Regions from separate parts of the Ferdinandcohnia sp. Marseille-Q9671 genome, predicted to be linked through region 1. Evidence: predicted binding sites of a transcription regulator. Region 1 holds the regulator's gene; the other holds the start of a gene.
The links. The regulator NrdR, encoded in region 1, represses ribonucleotide reductase genes. The targets are predictions, from matches to a motif close to AACACNATATATNGTGTT.
Positions count from the first base shown of each region.

Region 2: the regulator NrdR is predicted to act here: its motif matches at 6,654-6,671, upstream of ACWNMY_RS03605 (vitamin B12-dependent ribonucleotide reductase).

Region 1 covers NZ_CDRJTA010000001.1:1,007,756-1,015,741, reverse strand. The annotation lists gene polA (DNA polymerase I) at 1-876, shown strand, start outside; gene mutM (DNA-formamidopyrimidine glycosylase) at 1,016-1,846, shown strand; gene ytaF (sporulation membrane protein YtaF) at 2,195-2,830, shown strand; gene coaE (dephospho-CoA kinase) at 2,891-3,493, shown strand; gene ACWNMY_RS05215 (glyceraldehyde-3-phosphate dehydrogenase) at 3,906-4,937, shown strand; gene speD (adenosylmethionine decarboxylase) at 5,179-5,559, shown strand; gene ACWNMY_RS05205 (cytosolic protein) at 5,673-6,062, shown strand; gene nrdR (transcriptional regulator NrdR) at 6,347-6,805, shown strand; gene ACWNMY_RS05195 (replication initiation and membrane attachment family protein) at 6,939-7,986, shown strand, end outside.
Region 2 covers NZ_CDRJTA010000001.1:671,247-679,232, forward strand. The annotation lists gene pepQ (Xaa-Pro dipeptidase) at 1-947, opposite strand, end outside; gene aroQ (type II 3-dehydroquinate dehydratase) at 948-1,388, opposite strand; gene ACWNMY_RS03590 (YqhR family membrane protein) at 1,619-2,140, opposite strand; gene ACWNMY_RS03595 (SA1362 family protein) at 2,436-2,843, shown strand; gene ACWNMY_RS03600 (patatin-like phospholipase family protein) at 2,942-3,826, opposite strand; gene ACWNMY_RS03605 (vitamin B12-dependent ribonucleotide reductase) at 3,967-6,528, opposite strand; gene ACWNMY_RS03610 (lipoate--protein ligase family protein) at 6,867-7,703, opposite strand; gene ACWNMY_RS03615 (rhodanese-like domain-containing protein) at 7,861-7,986, shown strand, end outside.

The DNA.
Region 1 (7,986 bases):
ACTTACATTGAAGGCTTATTAAAAGTTGTTCATGAGGACACTTGTAAAGTGCATACACGTTTCCAACAAGCATTAACACAAACGGGAAGACTCAGTTCAACAGATCCTAACCTACAAAACATTCCAATAAGACTAGAAGAGGGGCGGAAAATTAGACAGGCCTTTATACCTTCAAATAAGGATTGGTTTATCTTTGCGGCTGATTATTCACAAATCGAGTTAAGAGTCCTAGCCCACATCGCAAATGATGAAAACCTTATAGACGCTTTTACAAACGATTTAGATATACATACAAAGACAGCAATGGATGTCTTTCATGTAAAAGAGGAGGAAGTGACCTCTAATATGCGTCGCCAGGCAAAGGCTGTTAACTTTGGAATTGTGTATGGGATTAGTGATTTTGGATTGTCACAAAATCTTGGAATTACGCGAAAGGAAGCTGGGCAATTTATTGAACGTTATTTTGCGAGCTTCCCAGGTGTAAAGGAATATATGGAGGATATTGTAGAAGATGTTAGGCAAAAAGGATATGTGTCTACATTACTACAAAGAAGAAGATATATCCCTGAAATTACAGCCCGTAATTTTAATGTGCGTAGCTTTGCAGAACGAACAGCTATGAACACACCAATACAAGGAAGTGCTGCAGATATTATTAAGAAAGCTATGATTGATATGGCCGCAAAGTTAAAAGAAGAGAATCTTCAAACGAAATTACTTCTGCAGGTTCATGATGAATTGATTTTTGAGGCACCAGAGGATGAAATTGAAGTGTTGAAAAAAATCGTACCAGAAGTTATGGAGAATGCAATTTCCTTAAAGGTACCTTTAAAGGTTGACTATGATTACGGCAAAACCTGGTATGATGCAAAGTAATAGTAGCTTAATTAACAAAGGTCTCCCACTTTTAAAAATGTGCTCAATACAGGTTCGATCATGATAAGAATATAGTGAATTAGGCAGCAAGTGTGAACATTACGCTAATGCTTTTTTGATTGAAAAAGGATGTGACAATATGCCTGAACTACCAGAGGTTGAAACAGTAAGGCGTACTTTAGTAAAACTTGTAAAAGGTAAGACGATAGAAAAGGTTACTGTTCATTGGCCGAAAATGATTAAAAAGCCTGAAGAGGTAGAACAATTTTCAGATGCATTACGTGGACAAACAATCCATGATGTAGACAGAAGGGGTAAGTTCTTAAAATTCATGTTAGACGACTATGTAATGGTATCTCATCTGCGAATGGAGGGAAGGTATGGCCTCTATGACAGCAATGAGCCTTATGATAAACATACCCATGTTTTGTTTACTTTTACAGATGGAACGGAATTACGCTATCGGGACGTTAGAAAGTTCGGAACGATGCATCTATTTACTAAAGGGGAAGAAGAGAAAAGTCTTCCCTTATCCCAATTAGGACCAGAACCATTTTCAAAAGAGTTTACACTAAAATACCTGGAAGAGAAGCTAGCAAAGACGAATCGCAAAATCAAGGTTGCACTACTTGATCAAACAAAAGTGGTGGGCCTAGGAAATATTTACGTAGATGAAGCCTTATTTAGAGCAGGCATCTATCCAGAAAGAGCAGCAAATTCTCTTACCAAAAAAGAAATAAAAAAGCTACACCATGAAATAATACAAACATTAAATGAGGCTGTTGATAAAGGTGGTAGCACAATTCGATCCTATGTTAATACACAGGGGGAAATTGGATTGTTTCAGCTCCAGCTCTTTGTATATGGCCAAAAGGGGGAAGCCTGTAAGACATGCGGAACACAAATAGAAAAAACAGTTGTGGGTGGGAGAGGAACTCATTATTGTCCAAAGTGTCAAAAGAAAAGTTGATAACCAAATCAACGTTTAAATAGGAGCGCGTCGACAAGAACGCCACGGCAGTATGTCTTGTCGACACAAGCACGTCCTCTGCATCGAAAGTTCAAGGCGGCGCAGCTCTTGCGTACCGGAGCCTTATGCAGTTACTGCGTGAGGAACTCAAGAAGCAAGCCAACGCGCTTCCACAGAATGTGGTGACTTCGACGTTCGACACAGGACGTGTTGTCGGTATTTAGTCGAAGTTCCTCTTTCAATCCGTCATTTTTATCCGACTTTTTTGACATCAACAGGACATTTCACATGAGAAGCGCCGACTCCATATACTATCTTAGCAATTAGATAGGAAGGAGTCTCTACGTAATGTCCCAATTCGCATCACTTATGTTATTAGCGTTTGCTGTTAGCCTAGATAGTTTTAGTGTAGGTTTCACATACGGTATGAGAAAAATGAAAATACCGTTTAAATCAATCATTACCATTGCGTTCTGTTCAGCTATTATCATGGCAGCTGCCATGGGTTTAGGTAAATCAATCGCGATGTTCGTATCACCCGTTGTTGCTGACCGACTAGGTGGTATTGTACTAGTTTTAATCGGTGCGTGGGTTTTGTTTCAGTTCTTCCGTCCTTCATCACATATACACGAACAAATTGAAGAAAAGCTTTTGGTGAAGGTTGAAATTAAATCTCTAGGACTTGTGATAAATATTTTAAAGAAGCCAATGGTGGCGGACTTTGACAAATCAGGAACGATTACGGGCCTAGAAGCCTTTATGTTAGGGCTGGCACTATCACTTGATGCATTTGGAGCAGGAATAGGCGCAGCGTTGTTAGGCTTGTCTCCATGGGGAATGGCTGTATTAGTAGCTGTTATGAGTTCTTTATTTGTTTATACGGGTATGAAAAGTGGAGCTGTCTTTTCAAAGAAAAAATGGGTTCAACGATTTTCTTTTTTACCAGGAGTATTGCTTATCTTAATTGGACTGTGGAAATTTTAACAATTGAATTCTTATTTATGCTAACGAATGTAGAAATTATAATTTTGAGGAGACAAAGAAGTGGCTTTAACAATAGGATTAACAGGTGGAATAGCTAGTGGGAAAAGTACAGTATCACAGATGCTTAAAGAGGCGGGTATAGTAGTAATTGATGCAGATCTTATTGCCCGTAAGGTTGTAGAAATTGGAGAAGAAGCTTATGAACAAATTATTGGAGTCTTTGGAGAAGATATTCTACTAATGAACAAAGAAATCGACCGCCAAAAACTAGGATCCATTGTTTTCTTTGATGAAGAGAAACGAAATTTATTAAACTCAATTGTGCATCCTGCTATTCGAAAGCAAATGTTAAAAGAAAAAGAAGAACACATTGCTAATGGAGAAGAGACAATAGTACTTGATATACCATTGTTATTTGAGAGTAAGTTAACCACACTTGTCGATCGTACTCTTCTTGTTTATGTAGATTACGAGACACAATTATTGCGCCTCATGAATCGAAATAGTCTCAGTAAAGAGGATGCAGAAGCACGAATTCATTCACAAATGCCGTTGAAGGAAAAAGTCAAACTTGCGGATGCTGTGATCGACAACAATGGAACAGTAGATGCTACAAAGGATCAACTTCATATTATATGTGAGCAATGGGGAATTTCTATATAAAATTTTAAAAGATTGTTGCTTTTAAAATAAGCTGATTGGTGTATAGGGCCGCGATTTCTAAGAAAAACGTGAAACTTGAAATCCCGCAGGAGAGACAGCGACTAGGATTTCAAGCTACACCTCGGAAACGTCCGCATGCAGCGAAGGTTAGCGATGTAAATGCAACGAAGTTTGTAAAAACAGGTTATCGTTAAGTAGAAATGAGGTATCTCGAAAAGGGGATGCCTCTTTATTATTTTTTATAAAGGAATTTTATACCCAACTAGACCTACTCTATATTGTTCAAAAGATATATAAATAACCATTTTTACAAAAAAACAGAATTAGGGTATTACATATCTTCTTTAATGTGTTATACTAATTGTAGAAAATTACATTAATGAGTATAACATATATCTTGGAGGGGTTTTTGATGAAGCCAAGAATCGCAATTAATGGATTTGGCCGTATTGGAAGAATGGTATTCAGAAAAGCGATTATCGATGAAGAATTAGACGTAATTGCAATTAATGCTAGCTACCCTGCAGAAACATTAGCACACTTAATTAAGTATGACACAAATCATGGGAAATTTGATGCTGAGGTAATACCACAGGAGAACTCGTTATTAGTAAATGGTAAGCGCATTCAGCTCTTAAACTCTCGCGATCCTTTAGAGCTACCTTGGAAAAGGCTAGATATAGATATCGTCATTGAAGCAACCGGGAAATTTAACTCAAAGGAAAAGGCTGATTTACACATACAAGCTGGGGCAAAAAAAGTAATACTAACCGCTCCTGGTAAAAATGAAGATATTACATTAGTTATGGGTGTTAATGAAGATAAATATGATCATGAAAACCATACTATCATTTCAAATGCTTCTTGTACGACGAATTGTTTAGCTCCTGTTGCGAAAGTATTAAATGAGCAATTCGGAATTGTGAATGGATTAATGACAACTGTTCATGCTTATACAAATGATCAAAAAAATATAGATAATCCTCATAAGGATTTAAGAAGAGCACGCGCCTGTGCGCAATCCATTATTCCTACTTCAACTGGAGCAGCAAAGGCATTATCACTTGTTTTACCAGAATTAAAGGGAAAATTGCATGGAATGGCACTTCGTGTTCCAACTCCTAATGTATCATTAGTCGATTTAGTAGTAGATGTAGAACGCGATGTTACAATTGAAGAAATAAATGAAGCCTTTATTACAGCCTCCATGGGGTCGCTGAAGGGAATTTTAGATTTTACGACAGAGCCACTTGTATCTATTGACTTTAATACTAACCCGCATTCCTCAATCATTGACGGTCTATCGACAATGGTGATCGGAGACCGTAAAATAAAGGTTTTAGCCTGGTATGATAATGAATGGGGATATTCTTGTAGAGTTGTAGATTTAGCTAAATACGTCGGTTCAAAAATCATTGAAAAAACAGAAGCAAAGGTAAGTTAATTTTAAGACCTTCCCAATCAAGGGAAGGTCTTTAGTCATTTAATTTAAAATTCACAAAAGATATTGCTAAATACATATAAACAAAGTATACTAGTTTTCGTGAACTTCTTAAAAGCTTTTGCTTTTGTAGCTACTTAAAGGGTTAGGACCTCTCTGGACTAACTTTCCCCCGTGGTAGTTATGCTCATGCTTTACGCGAAGAACTCACCCGAAATTACCTTGAAGGGGGAACAATTTAATTATGGAAACTATGGGACGTCATGTAATCTCTGAACTATGGGGTTGCGATTTTGAAAAATTAAACAATGTACATGGTATTGAAGAAACTTTTGTTCAAGCTGCTCTAAAGTCAGGTGCAGAAATTCGTGAGGTAGCATTTCACAAATTTGCTCCACAAGGAGTAAGTGGTGTTGTTATCATTTCTGAATCGCATTTAACCATTCATAGTTTTCCTGAACATGGATACGCAAGCATTGATGTGTATACATGTGGTGATTTAGATCCAAACATTGCTGCAGACTATATTGCTGAGGCATTAGGAGCACAGACTCGAGAGAATATTGAACTACCTCGTGGAATGGGCCCTGTACAAGTTAAGCCTGCACAAGTTAAAGTACTTTAAAAATGAATACGAATCAACTAAAATAGTAAGAGGTGTATATGATACACCTCTTTTTTTACATTTTGACTTATAGATAATGTAATATAGATATATAAATAAGGAGTGGAATAAAAATGGGATTGCAAACGTTTTTTTCGAATCACAGTGAAACAAGAGACAAGCACTCGGACGAGTTATTAAGAAGTCACTATTATAAAACAACAAACAAGAAGGCAATTGAAGCAGTGACAAGAGTCATTAACAATCTAGATGGCTACCACATTAACTCTGTTTCAGAAGAGCGCGGAGAAATAAGTATTTCAATCAAAAAAGGAAGAAAAGCCTTTATTGTTGCTACTATCGTCTCAGTACGACCATTTGAAACTGCAATTGACTTTGCAGTAACAACAGAAACTATATTAATTCCCGTTGATTTTGGCTACAGTAAAAAGGTTATCACAAATTTATATCAACGCTTAGACAAGGAACTTCCACTCATAGGAAAAGGTGAATCAAAAAGATAATTAAGAGTATAGGAAAGGAGTAATTTACCCTTGTCCTATAAAAATCTTTCTTATAAGATAAATACATAAACTTTATTTAGCTGATGCTCTCACTTCGATCAGATAAATTCAATAAGGTTCTAATTTTTATATACGGTCTTAACCATAGCTAAATAAAGTTAGCCTCCTGTTGATGTCACAGACTTTCAAAGGAAGTTTATCGAACAAGTTCGATAAAATCTGGGCGCAAATACGCCTAGGTGTATTTGATTTTAGCTGATTCTCCTAGAAGGGAGTTGTTATTTATGAAATGCCCTACTTGTCAACATAACGGAACAAGAGTTCTAGATTCACGACCTGTTGATGACGGACGGTCCATTCGTAGAAGACGCGAATGTGAGGAATGTCAATATCGATTTACAACGTTTGAAAAAGTAGAAGAAATCCCATTAATTGTTGTCAAAAAGGAAGGTATACGAGAAGAATTCAGCAGGGAAAAGATGCTTCGGGGTCTCATTAAGGCTTGTGAAAAACGTCCAGTTGCTTTAAAGCAATTAGAAGATATCACCCATGATGTTGAAAAGGAATTACGTAACCTTGGGGTTTCAGAGGTGAAAAGTGATATTATTGGCGAATATGTGATGAATCACTTAGCAAAAATTGATGAAGTGGCGTATGTTCGCTTTGCATCAGTGTATCGCCAATTTAAGGATATCAATGTGTTTATTGATGAATTAAAGGAATTAATTAAAAGGGAACGCTAAAGGGCTTAAGAATCTTTTTTAGGCTCTTTTTTAGCTTTGTTCTAAAAATCGATATAAAATGACGCTAAGGTATACTTTCTGATTTTAAATATAGAAAGTTTTATATTATAGAAATGGAAGGCATTGATTAAAAATGGAACATTGGAAAGAATTAGTACCAGTCGATCGTTATATAGTACATGCAGCCGACCTATTGCATGACTATGATCGTAAAATTATATCATTGCTTTACCAGCCATTGATTGGAATGAAAGCCTTCAGTTTATATATGACCTTGTGGAGTGAGTTGGAGCAAAATCGACTTTGGGGTGAAGAATCTACCCATCATAGTCTAATGGCATTACTTCAAACAAATCTTCAGGAGATCTATCAGGAACGCTTGAAGCTTGAAGGAATTGGTCTTTTAAAAACCTATGTAAGGTCAGACGAGGAATCTAGGAGCTTTATCTATGAATTACAAGCCCCCCTCTCACCTCGAGCTTTTTTTACAGATGGTGTACTCAATGTTTATTTGTATAATCGACTTGGAAAAAGTAAATTCTTAAAGCTTAAACAGTTCTTCTCAGATAAAGAAGCTGATTTAGATACGTACAAGCCTATTACAAAATCCTTTAACGAGGTATTTGCATCCGTTAAAACGACAAAAATGGTTTCCACAATGGGTGAGGAAATGATTAGCAATCTTGAACTTGAAGAACATCAGGAATATATGCATAGGAGTTCAAACAAAAATCTGTTGATTGAAAATGAAAGTTTTAACTTTGACTTATTTTTTGCTGGAATTTCTGAGGTTATGATTCCGAAAAAATCAGTTACTCCTAGGGTAAAACAAGCGATTAAGAAGCTATCTTTTTTATATGGAATTGACCCGATTGAAATGCAAGGTATTGTTATGAGCTCACTTGACCCCAATGAAAACATAGACATTGAAAAATTGAGAAAGTCTTCAAGAGACTGGTATCAATTCGAAACGGGTAATGAATTACCTAGCTTAACGGAAAGAGTTCAACCAATACAGATACAAACAATGGCAAATAAGACTCCTTCAACGAAAGAGGAAGAGTTAATTCAAAAACTTGAAAGAATTTCACCAAAGGAATTTTTAGTTGATATATCTGGAGGGGCACAGCCTTCGGTTTCAGAATTAAAGATTATTGAGGACGTCATGTTTAGGCAAAACC
Region 2 (7,986 bases), 340 kb from region 1:
TCAACCGTAACAATCATTCCTGGTTCAAGCACTGTATCTGAACGTACAGATAATGATGGTTGCTCATGAACTTCCATTCCTAGACCATGTCCTGTAGAATGTCCGAAATACTCACCGTAGCCTTTTTCCGTAATATAATCACGTGTTAGGGCATCCGCTTCTTTACCTGTAATACCTGCCTTAATGCCAGCCATACCGCGTAACTGTGCTTCTAAGACGATATTGTAAATGTTTTTAAGCTCATCACTTGGGTTACCAACAGCTACTGTACGTGTTATATCAGAACAATATCCTTTATAATATGCACCAAAATCAAGTGTTACAAAATCTCCTGTTTCGATCACTTTCTCACTTGCAACACCGTGTGGTAATGCAGAGCGAATGCCAGATGCCACAATCGTATCGAAAGAAGAAGATACAGCTCCTTGTTTACGCATAAAGAATTCTAACTCAGTGGATACTTCTATTTCAGTGATACCAGGTCGGATCACATTTAGAATATGTGTAAAGGCAGCGTCAGCTATCTCCGTTGCTTCCTTTAATATCTTAATCTCTGATTCTGACTTAATCAAGCGTAACTTTTCAATCGCGCCAGATACTGGGACAAGCTCTGCCTTTACTACACTTTCGTAAGCAGAATATGTAGAGAATGTAAGGTCATCCTGTTCAAATCCTAGCTTTGTTATCCCCATTTTTTCAGCTTGTTTTGCTACTTCTTCAAGAATTGGACCTGAATGCTGCACAATTTCAAACTCTTTAACTTGCTCACTAGCTTGTTCAACATATCGGAAATCCGTAATAAAAATGGCGCTATCTTCTGATATAAGTGCTACTCCAGCTGTGCCTGTAAAATTCGTTATGTACCTTCTGTTATAGCTATTTGTAACCAATAAACCATTAATACCATAATCCGAAAAACTTTCACGTAATTTCTCTAATTTACTCATCTAGTTTCCCCCCAAATGTTCTAGAATCGCTAAAAGTGCTAGAGTGTAACCGTAAACACCCAATCCCACAATTTGACCAATCGTAACAGGAGCTATTACAGACGTGTGTCTAAATTCTTCACGAGTATGAATATTTGAAATATGTATTTCGACCACTGGTACTGTAATCCCTGCTATCGCATCTCGAATCGCGTAGCTATAATGGGTAAATGCACCAGGATTCATTACTATCCCGTCGTATTCCCCTTCTGCATCATGGATCGCATCAATGATGGCACCCTCATGATTGGATTGAAAACAAACCAAATTTGCACCTTTACTTTCTGCAAACTTTGTTACATTTTCCTCCACATCCGCAAGCGTAACACTTCCGTATATATGTGGCTCCCGCATCCCGAGTCTATTTAAGTTTGGCCCGTTGATTAGGAGTATTTTTTTCATATTTAAAACTCCTTTAAAGTAGAAGTTCAAAAAGTCTGGTGAAAATGACACTTCGAATTTCTTCGTTGGCTTGCTTTTCCGTTCCTCACGTATTAAATGCATACGTTCCGGTACTCAAAACTTCGCCGCCTCGAACTTCTTCTTGGTCCTTTTCATCCTCCTATTTGAACACTCACTTAAAAATAGAATGTTCGAACAAGAACATTCTATCATAACTATTCCTATTTTACCTACTCATTTGTGGATACAGCATGCTTTGTAGTGTTCATTTCATTTTCTTCAAATGAAATGGAATACCCTATAAATACACCATAAAGGACATAAAAGCATATAGTAGTAATCACTGTATTTCTTTTTAATTCAGCGACTGTTTTAATATCTGGGAAGATTGGATTTAACACATAAAATACAATAACCCATAAAGCAATACCAAATGCTGCACCGACCCAAATAGACTGAAACTTTTTTAAAAATGCATAATATAAAAGTGCTACACCAATTGAAATAATACCTATCACAAATACCCCGATAAATTGGCCTAAAACCCGATTTTTCCATTCACCAAGAATCCATGGTTTTAGAACGAGATTTGGACTAATTTCGGTAAAATGAAAGACATAGCTTAAATAGGACAGTAAACTCCAAAATATTCCTCCGAACAACCCAATGACAACAACCTTTGTAAGAAAGGACATCTCGCCCTCTTTTTTGTTTTGTTCAAGGTTAGGATCCTTTTTCTTAGCATCTACCATTGGTAACACCTCCATTTGCTATTATGTCCAGCTTTTTCTAATCTATTTGAAAAAGATTCATGGAAAAATGTGTAGCAATGGAAATTGATGGATAGAATAGTAACTGTTTAAATGAAGTGAATAAAATAAAATTCTCATAAATTGATGTCGGTAACATGGAGGGTTATTAGCTTATCTTGTAGAATATATATAATATAAGATTTTTACAATTATCGATAAATTAAATTGAATATATGAGCAACAACGACATCACTTCATAATACAATAACAGTAATAGCTTTCAGGAGGTGTTCTCATGAATCGTCGGAAATCAAATATAGTTGTTATGATTTTACTAGGATTAGGCGCACTTGGTTTTGTATACACCCTTATTTCTAATCCAGGTTCATTACTCATGCAAGCAGGCATGATATTCCTATTCATAGGTATTATCTATCTACTATATAGGTTTGTGATTAGTCGACGTATGGGAGGAAAAGATCAATCCGCTTATTTACGCGCTGCCAAACTTTCAAAAAGACGTTTTAAAGCTGGAAGTCAGAGGAAATCTCAGATTACGAAAATAGGCAATAAAAAACCATCTGGTGCCTCCTCAAAAAAGTCAAATGTCTCATCCATTTATAAAAAACGAAAAAACAATACAACACACTTAACCGTTATTGAAGGAAAAAAGGGAAAAAAGAAGAATAGAGCATTGTTCTAACTTTATTCAGCCGGTTGCAGATTCCGGCTGAATAAAGGTACTGCTTCGACTACTTTGGAAAATAAGGCCACAAGTTAATGCCAAGCCCATTAAATAAATCAATAACCCCAGGTTCGTAAAAAAGCTTCTGCCCGCTTTCTACCTAATTCAATCAGTTCCAGTTTTTTTTCTTCCGAAACCCCAAACTCTGTTGTCAAACCACTTTCAACCGGAATAAAAATGATATTTTTCTCATGTCTCCTCGAAATATGTCGCGCATCATGAGCATTTTTCATTGTTTCAAACAACGCACCAAATAGGTCAATAGCGTTGTTTATTTTATTTCGTTGCTGTTGCTGACTATCTCCACTAAGCTTAATTCCAAGAACAGGACGTTTTTTAAGTTTCTTTTCCTCGTCAAACAACCAAATTGGAAAATTAGATAATACACCCCCATCAACTACAATCGTATTTCCTTGAACATCCTTTAAACGAACAGGCTCAAAAAAGTATGGAAGGCTGCAACTCATTCGAACGGCTCTCGCTACAGGAAATGTTGCAGGGTTAATGCCATACCGTTCTAAATCATCTGGTAAGACAATGATTCTTCCATTTGTTAAATCAGATGCAATGATTCTCAAAGAGTCATGTGGGAGGTTTTGAAACGTTACAACTCCTTTTGCACGAAGCTTCGTATAAATCCACTTTTCCAACATTTCTCCTTTATATAAACCAAGTCTCCAATATAATAGAAGCCATTTTGTCAACGCTGTATTTAGCGGAGTTTTTCGTTCATCTAAAAAGTCACTAAGGTTTAGTTCCTCCATCAGATCAATGATATCTGTACTGGTATAACCGGCAGAAATTAAAGCGGCGATCAATGAACCCGCACTGGTACCCGCAACTCTTTTAAAGGCTAATCCCTTTGCTTCAATTGCTTGATACGCACCTATAAGTGCAAACCCCTTAATCCCCCCACCTGAAAAGACGCCATCAACTAACATCCATTCCCCTCCCATTTCTTACACTTCCTCTATACATTTGTAATCCTGTAAAAAGCTATTTAGTACGATTTTAGATGGTGTTTATTTTTGAACATAAAAAAAGAAGGAATCTTTTACGATTCCTTCTTTGCGTTCGTATATTACAATCCACATTTTAGCTGTGCACCACAGTTAGTACATGTGTTACAGCCACCTAGGTCTTCTACTGTACCTTGTCGACAAACTGGGCATGTATCTCCTACTTCAGAACCGATTGTTACATCAGTTTGACGTAAATCAATTACTGTATCCATAAGAACGACACGGCTCTTTGGCTTCTCTTCTTCAGTTGATACATCAGTGTCCTCAAATGTGTTTTCCTCAGCCTTTAATGTTAGAACTTGCGCATCACGGCTGCCGTCTACATACACAGTTCCACCTTTTGCTCCACCTTTATACAGGCGCTCATATACAGCTTCTACTTGAGAAACAGTGTAGCCTCTCGGTGCGTTAACAGTTTTACTGATTGAGCTATCAATCCAACGTTGGATCACACATTGAACATCAGCGTGTGCCTCTGGGCTAAGCTCCATTGCAGAAACAAACCAGTTTGGTAGGTTGTTTGGATCTGCTTCTGGATGTTGTTCTAAATACTCTTGAACAATATCAGCTTTTACTTCAATAAATTTACCTAGACGTCCACTTCTGAAATATGAGAAGGAGAAGTAAGGTTCTAAACCTGTAGAAACGCCAACCATGGTCCCAGTGCTGCCTGTAGGAGCCACAGTTAATAAGTGTGAATTTCGAATTCCATATTCCATAATGCCATTTTTAATATCTTCTGGCATTTTTTGCATGTAACCAGTGTTTATAAGTGCTTCTCTAATACGATTTCCTTCCTCAGGTGAATTACCTTCTAAGAATGGAAAACTTCCTTTTTCTTTTGCTAGTTCGATAGAAGCACGATATGCAGTAGTTGCAATTGTTTCAAACACTTTATCAACTAACTGATTTCCTTCTTCTGAACCATACTCTGTTTCACAATAGATCAGTAAGTCATGTAGTCCCATTACACCAAGACCAACACGGCGCTCACCTAATGCTTGTTTCTTATTCGCTTCAAGGAAATAAGGAGTAGCATCAATAACGTTATCCTGCATTCTTATTCCTGTTTCAACTGTTTGCTTAAGTTTTTCAAAGTTTACAGTTTTTGTATCCTTATCAACCATTTCAGCTAGGTTAACAGCGGCAAGGTTACAAACTGAATATGGTGCCAACGGTTGCTCACCACACGGGTTTGTTGCAACAACCTTTTGACCATAGCTTTGCGCGTTAGTCATGTCATTCGCATTATCAATGAAGAAAATTCCTGGTTCTGCTGCGTAAGTTGCACAGATATTGATTAGGTTCCAAAGGTCTCTAGCTTTAATCTTTCGATAAACACGCACTTTGTGACCTAGTTTTTCCCACTCACGCACGTCCCCAACCTTGTGCCATTCTTCATTATAAATTTTCATCTCTTCTTGGTCATAGCTTTCAACATCTGGGAATCTCAGTTCATACATACCATCATTTTCAACAGCATCCATGAAATCCTTTGTAATACAAACTGAGATGTTTGCACCTGTTAAGAACTCAGGGTTATGAACACTATATGTTCCACCAGTTACTAATTTTTGCTCAGCATCTTTAATAATTTTCTCACTAAATCCACCTAAACCAGGTATCTGTTTATAATTCACAATACCTTGATACATCTGAACTTCTTGCTCAGAAAATGGTGAGAATTTTAGCTTTTCTTGAGCATATTTCTTAATCGTCTCATCTTCTGTATTTTCTATTAAGAATCGAAGTATTCTAGGGTTTTGCATCTTTGAAATAATGAATTCAATAATGTCTGGGTGATCAGACTGTAGCATAATCATTTGAGCTCCGCGTCTAGACCCACCTTGCTCTACTAGATGCGTTAATTTTGCAATGTCATCAAGCCACGAAACAGAACCTGATGATTTACCATTTACACCTCGTGCTAATGTGTTTCGTGGGCGTAATGTCGAACCATTCGTTCCTACACCACCACCACGGCTCATGATTTCCATTACTTGCTTTCGGTGCTCTGAGATTCCCTCACGTGAGTCCTGAACATACGGCATTACGTAACAGTTAAAGTACGTTACATCAGTCTCAGCACCTGCTCCGTAGAGAACACGTCCTGCCGGGATAAAGTTTAGATTAACAAGCTCTTGATAGAACTTTTCAAACCATTCCTGACGCTTCTCCTCTGTTTTTTCAACTGAAGCTAAACCAGTCGCATTTCTCTTTGCAATTTGCTCATAGAAGATTTCAAGTGGCTTCTCAATTACATCAAGCGAACGATTAACAATTCCGGTTTCAATCTCCTCGGGCTTGTCCAACACACCTCGATATTCTTCATCAACAAGTACTTGTGCGGTCTTTTGCTCCCAATCGATGTCAACGATGAAACCTAAACCACGTGCAGGAAACTTGGGATCTTCTTTAATCGTAAGAACAACGAAGTCTCCTTCAGCTAACGTAATCTTCTCAGTATCCTTGAAAGTATACCGATCGAGCATAACTAGCCTTGATACACCTTTATGAGTAATCTTCATATCCTCCGTAATTGGATGGACTTGAGGAAAAAGGCGTATATCCTGGTTCAACCTTTCAACATTAATATTCAATTTTTCTAGCACAACAGTCATTCCCACATCTCCCTTTAAATCTATTAATTCATTCTGTTATTTTTCTAATGATAAAATTAAGTTATCATATATCTATATGAAAGACAACACAAAAATCTATATATAGTACCTAAATAATTTTCGACACTACTATATATTGATTTTTAGATAAGTGAAATCTATTTTGTCAAACTGAAAATAGTATAATAAATAAAGCATACTAGAGGAAGTTCTAGGTAAACTGAAATTTTTCATCTATTTTGATGAATTTTGTCGCTTGCCTTTTTCTTTTTAAACCAAAACCTAGAAATATCAATCTTTACACTATTTGTTCATGAAAAAACGACTTAAAAAAGTCGTCATCTTTTAAAATTCCACTCATTACTTTTGTATCTTGTTTCTGCAATATTATGAACATATCTCAATTCTTCATCTGTTAATTGATATGGCTCTAGTATGATATTTAAACCTTGTTCAAACCCCTCTTTAAAAGCTTTTTTTGCTTCTTCTATCGAAACTGGGCTCTGTCTCAATGCATTAATTGCAACTGCCTTGCTTTTAAAATTTCGTTGCATCCTTTCTCTTACTCTTTCACTAGGATACTTAAAAAGGTCAAATAACTTATCCTCATCTATATCTAGTAGGATTGAACCGTGCTGTAGTATGACGCCCTTTTGTCTTGTTTGTGCACTACCAGCTACCTTTCTCCCCTCAACAACCAGCTCATACCAAGACGGTGCGTCAAAACAAACAGCAGACCTTGGATTTTTCAGCCCTTCACGCTCTTCAGCGGTTCTAGGTACAGCAAAGTATGCATCAAGTCCTAGTTTTCGAAAGCCTTGTAGAATTCCCTCAGAAATTACACGATATGCCTCTGTTACCGATTGAGGCATTTCAGGATGATCTTCTGATACAATTACACTATATGTAAGCTCCTGATCATGAAGGACTCCTCTTCCACCGGTAGGACGTCTTACAAATCCTAGTCCATACTTCTTTACTGCTTCTAGATCTATTTCCTTTTCAGCCTTTTGAAAATATCCAATTGACAGCGTTGCTGGATTCCAACCATAAAAACGGATAGTAGGTGGTATTTTCCCCTCACTATTCCAATCAAGTAAAGCCTCATCTAAGGCCATATTAAATTCGGGCGAACAATCGCCAGAATCAATAAATCTCCATATCTCTTTTTCCATACGAAACCCTCTTTGATTAAAATTAGATTTGCCTTCCTTAGTCTATCAGAACAAAAATGATTTTCAAAATCAAATACTCCAGAGAATTCCTTTGATTCTTTATAGCTACACGAATATAATAGAAAATGAGAGATAGAAAAAAAGGAGTAGATTGTTTTTGGAAATACTATTAATTGTTTTAGCTGCAGTTATAGCATATGGAGTTTTCACGTACTTCTATCAACGAAAAATAATGACTGTCTTAACTGAAGAACAGTTTCGTGAAGGATATCGTAAAGCACAA